DNA from 4 places in the Arthrobacter sp. BPSS-3 genome. Region 3 is predicted to be linked to each of the others. Evidence: riboswitches for the same ligand, from Rfam matches in the RefSeq annotation. Region 3 holds a riboswitch; each other region holds the start of a gene.
What was found. Region 3 has a riboswitch for S-adenosylmethionine ahead of ACFVY3_RS08310 (homoserine O-acetyltransferase). Riboswitches for the same ligand answer to the same signal wherever they lie in the genome.
Positions count from the first base shown of each region.

Region 1: it holds a riboswitch for S-adenosylmethionine, as region 3 does, so the genes downstream of both, ACFVY3_RS14685 (DUF1737 domain-containing protein) here and ACFVY3_RS08310 (homoserine O-acetyltransferase) in region 3, are expected to answer to the same signal.
Region 2: it holds a riboswitch for S-adenosylmethionine, as region 3 does, so the genes downstream of both, ACFVY3_RS03100 (aminotransferase class V-fold PLP-dependent enzyme) here and ACFVY3_RS08310 (homoserine O-acetyltransferase) in region 3, are expected to answer to the same signal.
Region 4: it holds a riboswitch for S-adenosylmethionine, as region 3 does, so the genes downstream of both, ACFVY3_RS10655 (methionine ABC transporter ATP-binding protein) here and ACFVY3_RS08310 (homoserine O-acetyltransferase) in region 3, are expected to answer to the same signal.

Region 1 is NZ_JBIMMV010000009.1:156,788-159,985, forward strand. Features, by position in the region: gene ACFVY3_RS14680 (PIG-L deacetylase family protein) at 1-550, opposite strand, end outside; SAM riboswitch class IV at 1,017-1,129, shown strand; gene ACFVY3_RS14685 (DUF1737 domain-containing protein) at 1,233-1,505, shown strand; gene ACFVY3_RS14690 (rhodanese-like domain-containing protein) at 1,502-1,909, shown strand; gene ACFVY3_RS14695 (O-succinylhomoserine sulfhydrylase) at 1,906-3,117, shown strand; gene ACFVY3_RS14700 (glutamate--cysteine ligase) at 3,146-3,198, opposite strand, start outside.
Region 2 is NZ_JBIMMV010000002.1:28,175-31,372, forward strand. Features, by position in the region: gene ACFVY3_RS03095 (class I SAM-dependent methyltransferase) at 1-452, opposite strand, end outside; gene ACFVY3_RS03100 (aminotransferase class V-fold PLP-dependent enzyme) at 508-1,923, opposite strand; SAM riboswitch class IV at 1,958-2,071, opposite strand; gene hisN (histidinol-phosphatase) at 2,170-2,982, opposite strand; gene ACFVY3_RS03110 (ribosome small subunit-dependent GTPase A) at 3,073-3,198, opposite strand, start outside.
Region 3 is NZ_JBIMMV010000004.1:190,671-193,868, forward strand. Features, by position in the region: gene ACFVY3_RS08305 (bifunctional o-acetylhomoserine/o-acetylserine sulfhydrylase) at 1-890, shown strand, start outside; SAM riboswitch class IV at 1,074-1,189, shown strand; gene ACFVY3_RS08310 (homoserine O-acetyltransferase) at 1,203-2,351, shown strand; gene ACFVY3_RS08315 (MFS transporter) at 2,543-3,198, shown strand, end outside.
Region 4 is NZ_JBIMMV010000006.1:29,254-32,451, forward strand. Features, by position in the region: gene ACFVY3_RS10645 (ABC transporter ATP-binding protein) at 1-543, opposite strand, end outside; gene ACFVY3_RS10650 (CoA-binding protein) at 883-1,308, shown strand; SAM riboswitch class I at 1,384-1,473, shown strand; gene ACFVY3_RS10655 (methionine ABC transporter ATP-binding protein) at 1,613-2,425, shown strand; gene ACFVY3_RS10660 (methionine ABC transporter permease) at 2,418-3,083, shown strand; gene ACFVY3_RS10665 (NtaA/DmoA family FMN-dependent monooxygenase) at 3,120-3,198, shown strand, end outside.

The DNA.
Region 1 (3,198 bases), on a different contig from region 3:
TCGCGTGCTCGATGGCGCCCACCATTTCCTGGCTGTGGCGGTGCAGCTCGGTGTCCGTGAAGTTGTGATGGATCATGCCGGTCAGGCCCATGAACGTGGCGCCGCGCTGGGCGTCCAGCGACCGCTCCAAGGCGTTGCCGCCGCGCTTGCCGTCGCTCATCACCAGCCCCTGCACCTCGTGGCCGGAGTCGACGAACTTGGCGAGCGTTCCGCCGCAGGCCAGCTCCAGGTCATCCGGGTGGGCGCCGATGGCCAGCACCCGGCGGGGCTGCCGGGCCGGGCTTCCACCGGTGCGCAGGGCGGTCAGCGCGATGGCGAGGGCGGTGAGTCCGCCCAGGGTGGCGGTCAGGTCAGCGGTCTGCCAGAACTCGGAGGCGTCCAGGGCAAAGGCGGCGACGTTGGCCAGCAGCAGCACCGCGCCGGTGGCGAGGGAAATCCGGCGCAGAAGTTCGGGACGGCGCAGGCGGCGGTGGAACCAGGATTTCCCCACCGCCGCTGCGACCAGCAGCGCAATCAGCAAGACGATTATCAAGACGTAAATCGAGACCATGAATCTTTCCAGTTCTTCTTCGAGGTGCCGGCCGCCCCCAGTGCTGCGCCGGACAAAATGATGGATCTGCAACCCGCCCGGCAGAGGCTGCCGGGTTCTGGAGGGAAGGATTGCTTGTCAAAGAACCGGTCCGCGGTATCCCGGCGGAGACGTCAAAACCCATGCGCCAGCGGCACTGCGCAAACGGCCGGAAGCGGCCGCGCAGCGGGTGCTGAAAAGGCGTATGCGGTATGTGGAGACCCAGCTGAGACCTTGGACTGCCACTTCAGTAAACGTGACGCCCCTATCGGAAAACCCGAGTAGGCAATACCCGAAAAGCATTCGGCCACCGCGGACGGAACCGGCTTTTTGTACTCGATCACGACGGGCGCGATACTCGGTCGGCCTACGGCGGACGGCCTCCCGTGACCGAACATGACGGGGCCGACGCGCGGGCGCGGGCCCCGGGGTGTTAGGTTTTTTGCAGAGTAATGAGAACCGGTGCAAAGCCCTGACTGGCCGGTCGGCAACCCTCCTTTTGCGGCGGGGTGCCTCAGGTGACTACTCGGCAATCGACCATTCGAGCTGCAAGCGTGAACGTAAGGAGTTTGTCGTGTCCGACGCGACCCCGCCCCCAGTCCCCACCCCCGGAGCCGGCACCCCGGCCAACCCTCCCGCGCAGGCCGCAGCGCCCGCGGAGCGGCTGGCCTACCGGCTGCTGACCGGCCCCGACGACCGCAGCTTCTGCGAGCGGATCTCGGCCGCCCTTGCCGAGGGGTATGTGCTGCACGGCAGCCCGGCCGCAACGTTCAACGGCACATCGGTGATCGTGGCGCAGGCACTGGTGCTGCCGGCCGCCGTCGCGGAGGCGGACGCCGCGGAGGCGGACGCCGCGGTGGCCCGCGCCGTCGACGGTCTGGAGTTCGACGGCCTGGAATCCGACCGTCTGGAATCCGAAGGGCAGGCGAGGGCATGAGCTACGCCGCGGACCTGACCCCGCAGGCGGCCTGGGAACGGCTGCAGTCCGGCGCGGTGCTGGTGGACGTCCGCACCCGGGCCGAGTGGGCCCAGATCGGCGTCCCGTTGACCGGCGGGGCGGCCGCGGAGCCGGTGTTCATCGAGTGGACCCGGGCCGGCGGCGTGCCGAACGAGGGCTTCCTGGACGAGCTCCGGCAGCGCGTCCCGGCCGACGCCGAGCTGCTCTTCCTCTGCCGGTCCGGGGCCCGCTCCGTCGCGGCGGCAGGGGCCGCGGCGGCAGCGGGATTCACCGTCTACAACGTGCTGGACGGCTTCGAGGGCCAGCCGGATGAGGCCGGCGTCCGCCGCGTCAACGGCTGGAAGAACGTGGGCCTGCCGACCGACGGGACCCGCACCGCATGAGTTTCAATCCCGAGGCCGCGGACTGGAGCCCGGACACCCAGGCCGTCCGTGGCGGCTTGGACCGGACCGGCTTCCAGGAAACAACCGAGCCGATCTTCCTCAACTCCGGCTTCGTCTACGAATCCGCCGCCGCCGCGGAGCGGGCCTTCACCGGAGAGGACGAGCGGTTCGTCTACTCCCGCTACGGCAACCCCTCGGTGGCCACCTTCCAGGAGCGGCTCCGCCTGCTCGAAGGCACCGAGGCGTGCTTCGCGACGGCGTCGGGCATGTCCGCGGTGTTCACCGCTCTCGGCGCGCTGCTTGGGGCCGGTGACCGGGTGGTCGCCGCCCGGTCACTGTTCGGGTCCTGCTTCGTGATCCTGAACGAGATCCTGCCGCGCTGGGGCGTGGAGACCGTCTTCGTCGACGGCCCGGACCTCGACCAGTGGCGTGACGCGCTCTCGACGCCGGCCACCGCCGTGTTCTTCGAGTCGCCGTCGAACCCGATGCAGGAGATCGTGGACATCGCCGCCGTGAGCGGGCTGGCGCACGCCGCCGGCGCCACCGTGGTGGTGGACAACGTCTTCGCCACCCCGCTGCTGCAGCGCTGCACGGACTTCGGCGCGGACGTGGTGGTCTACTCCGGCACAAAGCACATTGACGGCCAGGGCCGGGTGCTGGGCGGCGCGATCCTGGGCAGCAAGGAGTTCATCGAGGGCCCGGTCCGGCAACTGATGCGCCACACCGGACCCGCGCTGTCCGCCTTCAACGCCTGGGTGCTGACCAAGGGCCTGGAAACCATGTCGCTGCGGGTCAACCACGCCTCCGCCTCGGCGTTGCGGCTGGCAGAGTGGCTCGAGGCGCAGCAGGCCGTGACCTGGGTGAAGTACCCGCTCCTGGCCTCCCACCCGCAGCACGAGCTGGCCGCCAAGCAAATGAAGTCCGGCGGGACCGTGCTGACCTTCGAGCTGGCGCCCCCGGCCGGCCGGTCCGCCAAGGACGCCGCTTTCGCGCTGCTGGACGGCCTGCGGATCATCGACATCTCCAACAACCTTGGCGACTCGAAGTCTCTGATCACGCACCCGGCCACCACCACGCACCGGGCCATGGGTCCGGAGGGACGGGCCGCTATCGGGTTGAGCGACGGCGTGGTGCGGCTCTCCGTCGGGCTGGAGGACCCGGAGGACCTGATCCGGGACCTCTGTCAGGCGCTGGCGCAGATCCAGTAATCCCCGGCGGCGGCCTGGAACGTACCGCCTAGAAGCGGCGGACGGGCGCCAGCGCCGGAAGCGGCCCGGTAGCGGTGCCGG
Region 2 (3,198 bases), on a different contig from region 3:
GGAATGGAGGTGTCCAACTGGTTCCAGATCAGCCCGAGCACCCCGTGCGGCCGCAGGATACGGGCGGCCTCGGTGCTGGCCTGCAGCGGCTCGCACCAGTGCCAGGCCTGCGCCACTGTGACCAGGTCGAAGGCCGACGCCGGGAGGCCGGTGTGTTCGGCGGTACCCACCGTGGCCGGGACACCAGGGAGGGCGGCGCGCAGCTGGTCCAGCATGTCCGCCGACGGGTCGACGGCGGCCGTGGCCAGGCCGCGGGCCACGAGAAGGGCGGTGAACTTACCGGTCCCCGCCCCGACGTCGGCCGCGTCCCGGGCTACGGCGGGAATGAGCCAGTCGGCGGAGTCGGCGGGATAGCCGGGCCGCACCCGGTCGTAGTGTTCCCCGCCGTCCTGGAAGCTCGCTCCGAGCTCCTTCCGCCGGGTCTGATGCAGTTTGGGGCCGCCGCCTGCCACGTGAACTCTCCTTCGGCAGCTCGGGAAGATACCCGTCGAATCTACCGTAAACCGGCTATTCGGGGCCGTCGAGGGTGCAGGGGGCCGCCCCGGCGGTGCCGGGGGTGTTGGGCGCCCAGTGCGGGTAGCTGCGGGTGTCGTTCGCCGGTACCCAGCGCCCGGCATCCACCACGTAGTCCCAGTCCAGGCCGTGCCGCCGCAGCGTCCGCAGCGCGGCCAGCAGCCGCTCGGCGTCCTCGAGCCGGGAGCCCAGGCCGAAGCTGGCCCGCAGCGACCCGGCGGGCAGGCCCAGCCGCTTGAGCAGCGGATGCGCGCAGAACCTGCCGTCCCGCACACCGATACCGTGCTCTGCGGACAGGTACGCGGCGACGAGACCGGCGTCGTACCCCGCGACCGAGAAGTTCACCACGCCGATGGTGCCGTGGCCCTCCCCGCGGTCGGTCTCCTCGAAGATGTGGTGCACGCTCACGCCGTCGATCTCCCGCAGGCCGTCGGCAAGGAAGGACCGGATGGCATCCTCGTGGCCGTGCCAGGATGCTTCGTCCAGGGCCGCGACCGCCTGGGTGGCGCGGGCCAGGGCGGCCGCGCCGAGGACATTGGGGGAGCCGCCCTCGTGCCGGGCAGGTCCGGTGGTCCAGCTGACGGCGTCCAGCCGGGCGTCGCGGACGGCGCCGCCGCCGGCCAGATGCGGCGTCCCGGCGTCGAGCCAGTCCGGCCGCCCCACCAGGACACCCGCGCCGAAGGGCGCGTAGAGCTTGTGCCCCGAGAAGGCGACGTAGTCGATGCCGTCGGCCGCGACGTCGATCCGGCGGTGCGGGGCCAGCTGCGCTGCGTCGACGACGATCCGCGCCCCTTGCTCGTGCGCCAGCGCAGCCAGTTCCCGGACGGGCAGGATCTCGCCGGTGACATTCGACGCGCCCGTGACCGCGAGGAGGCTGATGCCGCCGGTTGCCAGCTCGGCCCGGAGCCGCGCCAGCGTCCCGGCGAGGGTCGGCGCGGCGACGACGCTGCGGTGCGGAACCCCCTGCCACGGCAGCAGGTTCGCGTGGTGTTCGATGTCCAGGTACAGGACCTCGCCCAGGTGCCGGCCGCCGGCGGTGGGCAGGCACCCGGCCAGGAGGTTCAGCGAATCGGTGGTGTTCCGGGTGAAGATGACCGCGTCGTCGGGCCGGCCGCCGACGAAGTCCCGCACAATGGTCCGCGCGTTCTCGTAGACCGAGGTGCTCAGCTGGGAGGCGTAGCCGGCGCCGCGGTGGACGCTGGCGTAGTAGGGCAGGATCTCGTTGAGGTACGCGGAGACCACAGACAGGGCGGGGGCCGAGGCGCCGTAGTCCAGATTGGCGTAGCGGACCTGGCCGCCCTGGATCAGCGGCGCCTGGATCTCGGCGCCGGTCACGGCGGCCAGCGGGGCGCGCGCGGCGGATACAGCCGTGGAGGTGGATGCTGGGGACGAAAAAATGGCAGTCGACATGGGACCTCGCTCGAAAAGGACCCCGCGTGCTGGGGATCCGCGCTTGCCGGGTCCGCTCCGGACCGGCCAGGTCGTCACCCGGGGCACCCCGCCGCGAAAGGAGGGTTGCCGGCCAGCAAACCGGGGTTTAGCGCTGGCACTCGTGACCTGGTTCGAGCCTAGGACACATGTGCCGCGCCCCGGAAAGGGGCGCGGCAATGTGAAGCGCTGTGTTACGCGGAACCGGCCCTTAGAGAAGGCGCCGCTCTAGAGCAGGTCGTCGAGGTTCGGGTTGAGCCGCTTGAGGACCTCGGAGTGCAGGATCGAGTTCGTGGCCAGGGCGTTGCCGCCGAACGGGCCGTCCTCACCCTCGAGGGAGGTGAACCGGCCGCCGGCCTCGGTGACGATCGGGACCAGGGCGGCCATGTCGTAAAGGTTCAGTTCCGGCTCGCAGGCGATGTCGACGGCGCCCTCGGCCACCAGGCAGTAGGACCAGAAGTCGCCGTAGGCGCGGGTGCGCCAGACTTCCTCGGTCAGGCCCAGGAATTCGTCGAGGTTGCCGCGCTGCTTCCAGCCGCCCAGGCTGGAGTAGGAGAGGGAGGCGTCGGAGAGGTCCGAGACGTTGGAGACCCGCAGCCGGGTGGCGGCGGCCAGCGAGCGGCCCGTGTAGGCGCCGGCGCCCTTGGCGGCCCACCAGCGCTTGCCGAGGGCAGGGGCGCTGACGACGCCGACCACCGGCTCGCCCTCGTCCACCAGAGCGATGAGGGTGGCCCAGACCGGGACGCCGCGCACGAAGTTCTTGGTGCCGTCGATCGGGTCGATGATCCAGCGGCGGGAGCCGTGGCCCGAGCTGCCGAATTCCTCGCCCAGGACGGCGTCGCGGGGGCGGGAGCGGGAGAGCTGGCCGCGGATGGCCTCCTCGGCGGCCTTGTCGGCGTCGGTGACCGGCGTCAGGTCCGGCTTCGTCTCGATTTTGAGGTCAAGGGCCTTGAAGCGGCTCATGGTCTGGGAATCGACCGAGTCCGCCAGGACGTGGGCAAGGCGCAGGTCATCGTTGTAGCTCGACGCGGGTTGGCTCATGCTTCCAAACTACCGTCTAAACGCGCCCCGGCCGGGGAGGCCACGTCCCGGACGGCCGGATCGCCCGCGGGACGAATGGGTGACGTACGGTCAGGAGACCGTGCCCAGTTCCTTGGTCTCCTGGGCTTCCTGCCGCGGGTCGGTGCCCAGCAGCCGGCGCAGCGAGGCCAGCCGGGCCGGGCCGGAGGGTCCCGCGTGGCCGGCCTGCACCCACGC
Region 3 (3,198 bases):
AGGCGGTGCAGCCGAACACCAAGCTCTTCTTTGGCGAGGTGGTCTCCAACCCGCGCCAGGACGTGCTGGACATCGAGGGCATCTCGGAGGTGGCCCACCAGGCAGGGGTGCCGCTGATCGTGGACAACACCCTCGCAACCCCGTACCTGATCCGGCCGCTGGAGTGGGGCGCGGACATCGTGGTGCACTCGGCCACGAAGTACCTGGGCGGCCACGGCTCGGCGATCGCCGGTGTGATCGTGGACTCCGGAAAGTTCGACTTCGGCGCGGACCCGGAGCGGTACCCCGGCTTCAACACCCCCGACCCCAGCTACAACGGCCTGGTCTACGCCCGGGACCTCGGCGCGGACGGCGCACTGGGGGCCAACCTCTCCTACATCCTCAAGGCCCGGGTCCAGCTGCTGCGCGACCTCGGCTCCGCCGTCGCGCCCTTCAACGCCTTCCTGATCGCCCAGGGCATCGAGACGCTGAGCCTGCGGGTGGAGCGGCACGTCGCCAACGCCACCCGGGTGGCCGAATGGCTGGAGGGCCGGGAGGACGTCGAATCGGTCGCCTACGCGGGGCTGCCCTCGAGTCCCTGGTACGAGCGCGGCCGGAAATACGGTCCGCGCGGCACGGGCGCCGTCGTCTCCTTCGTCATCGCCGGGGGAGTGGAGGCCGGCAAACGCTTCGTCGACGCCCTGGAGCTGCACTCGCACGTGGCGAACATCGGCGACGTGCGCTCGCTGGTGATCCACCCGGCGTCGACCACGCACAGCCAGCTCAGCCCGGAGCAGCAGGCGGTGGCGGGCGTCCACCCGGGCCTGGTCCGGCTCTCGGTGGGCCTGGAGCACATCGACGACATCCTGGCGGACCTCGACGCCGGCTTCCGCGCCGCGAAGGCCGGCTAGGCCCGGGACCCTCGCCGGATTTCCCCACCTTTGCGGGCCCGACGGCGGCCGGCGCGGCGTGTCCGCGGCGACCCGCCGGCCTTGGCCTTCAAAGGTGGGGAAACGGGGCGGCGGGGCGGGCGGCTGTCACATGGAAGTCACAATCTTCGCCAGGACGCCGCCCTGTTTCGTACACTCGGTGCAGGTCATGAGTGCCAGCGACAGCCCCGGCTTGCTGGCCGGCAACCCTCCTTTTGCGGCGGGGTGCCCCGGGTGAAGACCTGGCCTGCCGGTCAACTGACGGCAGGCAAGCGCGAAGTGAGGTCTTTTAACATGACGATTGCCGTCACCCGAACGGGTGTACCCGCCACCAGTCCCGCAGCAGGAAACGCCGCCGCCCCCGAAGGCGCCGTGCGGTACCTGTCCGTCGGCGCCCTGGAACTCGAGTCCGGCGCCGTCCTGCCGGAGGTGGTGCTCGCCTACGAGACCTGGGGCACCCTGAACGCGGACGCCTCCAACGCCGTCCTGATCGAGCACGCCCTGACCGGGGACACCCACGTCACCCGCGGCGCCGGCGGGGAGCCCGGCTGGTGGGAACAGCTCGCCGGCCCCGGCGCGCCCGTGGACACGGACCGGTACTTCGTGGTGTCCATCAACATCCTCGGCGGCTGCTACGGCTCCACCGGCCCGTCCACGCCGGCGCCCGACGGCCGGCCCTGGGGATCCCGCTTCCCCCTCGTCACCCTGCGCGACAGCACCGCCGCCGAGGCCCGGCTGGCCGACGCGCTGGGCATCCACCGATGGCACGCCGTGCTCGGCGGCTCCCTCGGCGGCGCCCGGGCCCTGGAGTGGGCCGTCAGCTACCCGGAACGCGTGCGCCGCTGCGCCGTGATCGCCGTCGGCGCCTACAGCACCGCCGAACAGATCGCCTTCGCCCAGGCCCAGACCCTCGCGATCCGGCAGGACCCGCGCTTCAATGGCGGCGACTACTACGGCGGCCCCGAGCCGCATGACGGCCTGGCGTTGGCCCGGCGGATCGCCCACATCACCTACCGCTCGGCCGCCGAACTGGAGGGCCGCTTCGGCCGGACCGGCCAGGACGGCGAGACACCGCTCGCGCCCGGGCCGCTGTCCGGCCGCGGCCGCTACCAGGTGGAGAGCTACCTGGACCACCAGGGCAACAAACTGGTGCAGCGCTTCGACGCCAACAGCTACATCGCGATCACCGAGGCGCTGATGAGCCACGACGTCGCCCGTGGCCGCGGAAGCCTTCGGCAGGCGCTCGCCGGGGCCACCGCCGAGTTCTTCATCGCCGCCGTGGACTCGGACCGGCTTTACTTTCCCGAACAGTCCCGGGAGCTCGCGGCGGCCCTGCCGGGGGAGGTGCCCATGCACGTCATCTCGGCCCCGATCGGCCACGACGGGTTCCTGACCGAGATCGGCCAGCTCGGCGGCGTCCTCCGGGAGGCGTTCTTCGCCTGAGTACCACGGCTTCTTCGCCGGCTCTTCCCGTGTGCCGGTGTGCAATTTTGCAGATAGGCTCTGCGCGATTGGTCGTTGAGGCTGCGGCGGTGACACTCCATACTCGTGGAGAATGACCGCGTGTGGTCCAACTCACACGGAGTCAGCCCAGTAAGCCGCAGGGTGTCGATGGCGACACCGAAGGAGTTCTTATGAGCACGGAAAACGCCGCCGCGAGGCGCGCAGAGGAAACCGACGTCAAGGCGTCCGGCCTCAAGAAAGTCGTCGCCGCCTCCATGGCCGGCACGGTGGTGGAGTGGTACGAATTCTTCCTCTACGCCTCCGCCGCAACCCTGGTCTTCGGCAAGGCCTTCTTCCCCAATTCCCAGACCGAGCTGGACGGCATTCTGGCCGCCTTCCTGACCTACGCGGTCGGCTTCGTCGCCCGCCCCATCGGCGGCATCGTCTTCGGCCACTTCGGTGACAAGTTCGGCCGCAAGCAGCTGCTGCAGCTGAGCATCATCCTGGTGGGTGTCTCCACCTTCCTGATGGGCTGCCTGCCCACCTTCGCCCAGATCGGCTACTGGGCTCCGGCCCTGCTGGTCTTCCTGCGCTTCGCCCAGGGCTTCGCCGTCGGCGGTGAGTGGGGCGGCGCCGTCCTGCTGGTGGCCGAGCACAGCCCCAGCAAGTCCCGCGGCTTCTGGGCCAGCTGGCCGCAGTCCGCCGTGCCGCTGGGCAACCTCTTCGCCACCGCGGTGCTGTTCATCCTCTCCTCCACCCTGTCCTCCGCCGACTTCCTCGGCTGGGGCTGGCGCGTGGCGTTCTGGCTCTCCGCCGTGATCGTCCTGATCGGCTACTACATCCGCAC
Region 4 (3,198 bases), on a different contig from region 3:
GGGCTCGTCGAGGAGCAGCACGCCGGGGTTCCGGGCCAGGGCCCGGGCCAGCGACGCGCGCTGGGCCATGCCGCCGGAGACCTCCCGGGGGCGGTGTTTGGCGAAGTCCTGCAGTCCCACGAGTTCCAGCAGGCGGGCCACTTTGGCCTTGCCGTCGCGGGCGCTGACGCCGGCGGGCAGCCCGATGGCGATGTTCGCCTGGAGCGTGTGCCAGGGCAGCAGCCGCGGCTCCTGGAACGCGAAGGCGCAGCGGTCGTCGACGCCGCGTACCGGCTCGCCGTGGATGGCGACGCTGCCGGAGGTGGCGGCGTCGAGCCCGGCGGCGGCCCGGAGCAGGGTGGACTTGCCGCAGCCGGAGGCGCCCAGGATGGCCAGCACCTCGCCGGGGACGACGTCGAAGCTGACGTCCCGGAGGACGGTGTGCGCGGCGGGGCCGGTCCCGAACGCGCGGCCCAGGCCGCGGAAGGAGACCGGGAGGGCGGGGGTGCCGGAGCCGGGCCGGGCGTCGGCCCGGGGCTGGGGCGGGTGCAGGACAGCAGTCATAGGGTTACTCCATCGGTCCTGGCAGTAGCACCCTACGGAAGCAGCCTTTGGCCCGGGTAGTCAGTCCGGACCTTTCCCTCGGCGTGCGTCCTCGTTATCGGCGGGCTCCGGGGTGGAGGTCCGTCGACCAGGGTTGCTGCGGCGTCATCGATCCAGGTCTCTCGGCCGCTCGGGATGGTCATTGTCTACTAAAACCGAACGGCGGATTTTCGCCAAATGGGCGCGTAATATTCGGAAACCTGCGGACGTGAGGTGTCTGGCCCGATCAGAAATTCGGCGCAGTGCCCGGGGTGGGATTCCCTACTGCGGGGCCGCTGCCGGCGGACGTAGGCTGGCCGCATGAGCCACGTGAACGATCCCGCCGTCGTCGAACGCCTCCTGCGCACCAGGGGCCGATGGGCCATCGTGGGCCTGAGCACCAACCAATGGCGTGCGGCCTACGACACGTCGCTGTTCATCCGCGACCGCCTGGGCATGGACATCATCCCGGTCAACCTGCCCGGCGACGACGTCCACGGGGAGGCCGGCTACCGCTCGCTGGGGGAAATCCCGGCGGAGAAACGGCCCATCGACGTCGTGGATTGCTTCGTGAACTCCGGCCGCGTCGGCGACGTGGTGGACCAGGCGATTGCCGCCGGCGCCGGCGCCGTCTGGCTGCAGCTGGGCGTCATCGACGAGGCCGCGGCGGAACGGGCCAAGGCCGCCGGGCTGGACGTCGTCATGAACGCCTGCCCGGCACGAGAAGCGCCGCTCCTGGGCCTCTGACCGGGACTGATGGGAGCTTTACGGCGTGTGACGCGCCGCTTTCACACCGGCCGGGCGTGTGCCAGATTCGTGGGGTAACCATCCCGAGCGGCTGAGAGACCTGGCTCCGTGACGCCGCAGCAACCCCCTCGATGAGGACGGTGCTACCGCCAGGACCGATGGAGAACCACTGTTCCACGGACCTGAGAGGCCGCGCTTTGTGCTGCCCCGGCGCCGGGGGACGAGGCTTTCCTCGGGCGAGCCCCGGAGGAATCATGAACACCACAACGACGGCAGCGCCGGCCCGGATCGCGGGCGGTCCGCTGTGATCGAGATCCAGAACGTCAGCACCTCGTTCCGGTCGAAGGACGGCCGGTTCACCGCCGTCGACGACGTCACCCTCACCGTGGAGCGCGGCCGGATCCAGGGCATCATCGGGTTCTCCGGCGCCGGCAAATCCACGCTGCTGCGCAACATCAACCTGCTCGAACGCCCCACCTCGGGCCGGGTCCTGGTCGACGGCGTGGACCTGACCGCCCTGAGCGAGCCGGAACTGCGCAGCAGCCGGCACGGCATCGGCATGATCTTCCAGCACTTCAACCTGCTCAACAACCTCACCGCGCAGGAGAACGTGGAGCTCTCACTGAAGTTCGCCGGGGTGGGGAAGGCCGAACGCCGGCGCCGGGCGGCCGACGCCCTGGCCATCGTGGACCTCGCGGACAAGGCCGCCAGCTACCCCGCGAAGCTCTCCGGCGGCCAGAAGCAGCGGGTGGCCATCGCCCGGGCGCTGGCCACGGAGCCGAAGGTCCTGCTCTGCGACGAACCGACGTCGGCCGTGGACCCCCGGACCACCGCCTCCGTGCTGCAGTACCTCGCGGACGTCAACGCCGAATTCGGCATCACGATCGTGGTGGTCACGCACGAAATGAACGTCATCAAGGCCATCGCGGACAACGTCGCGGTCATGGAGGACGGCCGGATCGTCGAGCAATTCGACCTGGCCGAGCTCGAACGCCCCGGCTTCCACCCCGCCACCTCGATCGGGCGGTACCTGGTCTCCGACGCCATCGAGCTGAACCGGCCCCACCGGGCAGCCGCCCCGGCCGGCCCCGCCCCGAAAGGCCTGATCCATGCTTGAGCGCATCCTCTCGGTCCTGCCCGAAATCGGCGCCGCCATGGGCCAGACCCTGGCCATGCTGCTGGTCGCAATACCGCTCGCCGTCCTGATCGGCACGCCGCTGGGCGTCTGGCTCTACACGATCGGCCCCGGCGGACTGCGGCACCGGCCCCGGCTCCACCGGGTCCTGGACGGCCTGGTCAACCTGGTCCGGTCCTTCCCGTTCCTGATCCTGCTGATCGCCATCATCCCGGTGACCCGCTTCATCGTGGGCACCACCATCGGCACGGCCGCGGTGATCGTCCCGCTGACCATCAACGCCATCCCGTACTTCGCCCGCTTCGTGGAGCAGAACCTCAGCCAGCTCGGCAGCGGGGTGGTGGAGGCCGCCCGTTCGATGGGAGCCAGCCGGTCCCAGATCGTCCGGGACGTGCTGCTGGTGGAGGCCCGGCCGGGACTGGTCAGCTCCATCACCATCATGACCGTCAGCTTCATCTCCTACTCGGCGATGGCGGGCTTGGTGGGTGGCGGCGGGATCGGCGACTTCGCCATCCGCTACGGCTACTACCGCTACGAAACCCCGCTGATGATCACCGCGATCATCCTGATGATCCTGCTGGTCACCCTCGTCCAGTTCGGCGGCTCCCGCCTGGCCCGCCGCCTCGACAAGCGCCTCTGACCGCGGCCCCGGCGCCCCACTTCGGAAAGCAGAACCATGACTTCACCAGCCAGCCCCCGCTTCGACGGACCCCGCCCCCGCCTGCTCCTCAGCGCGTTCGTCATGAACACCACCA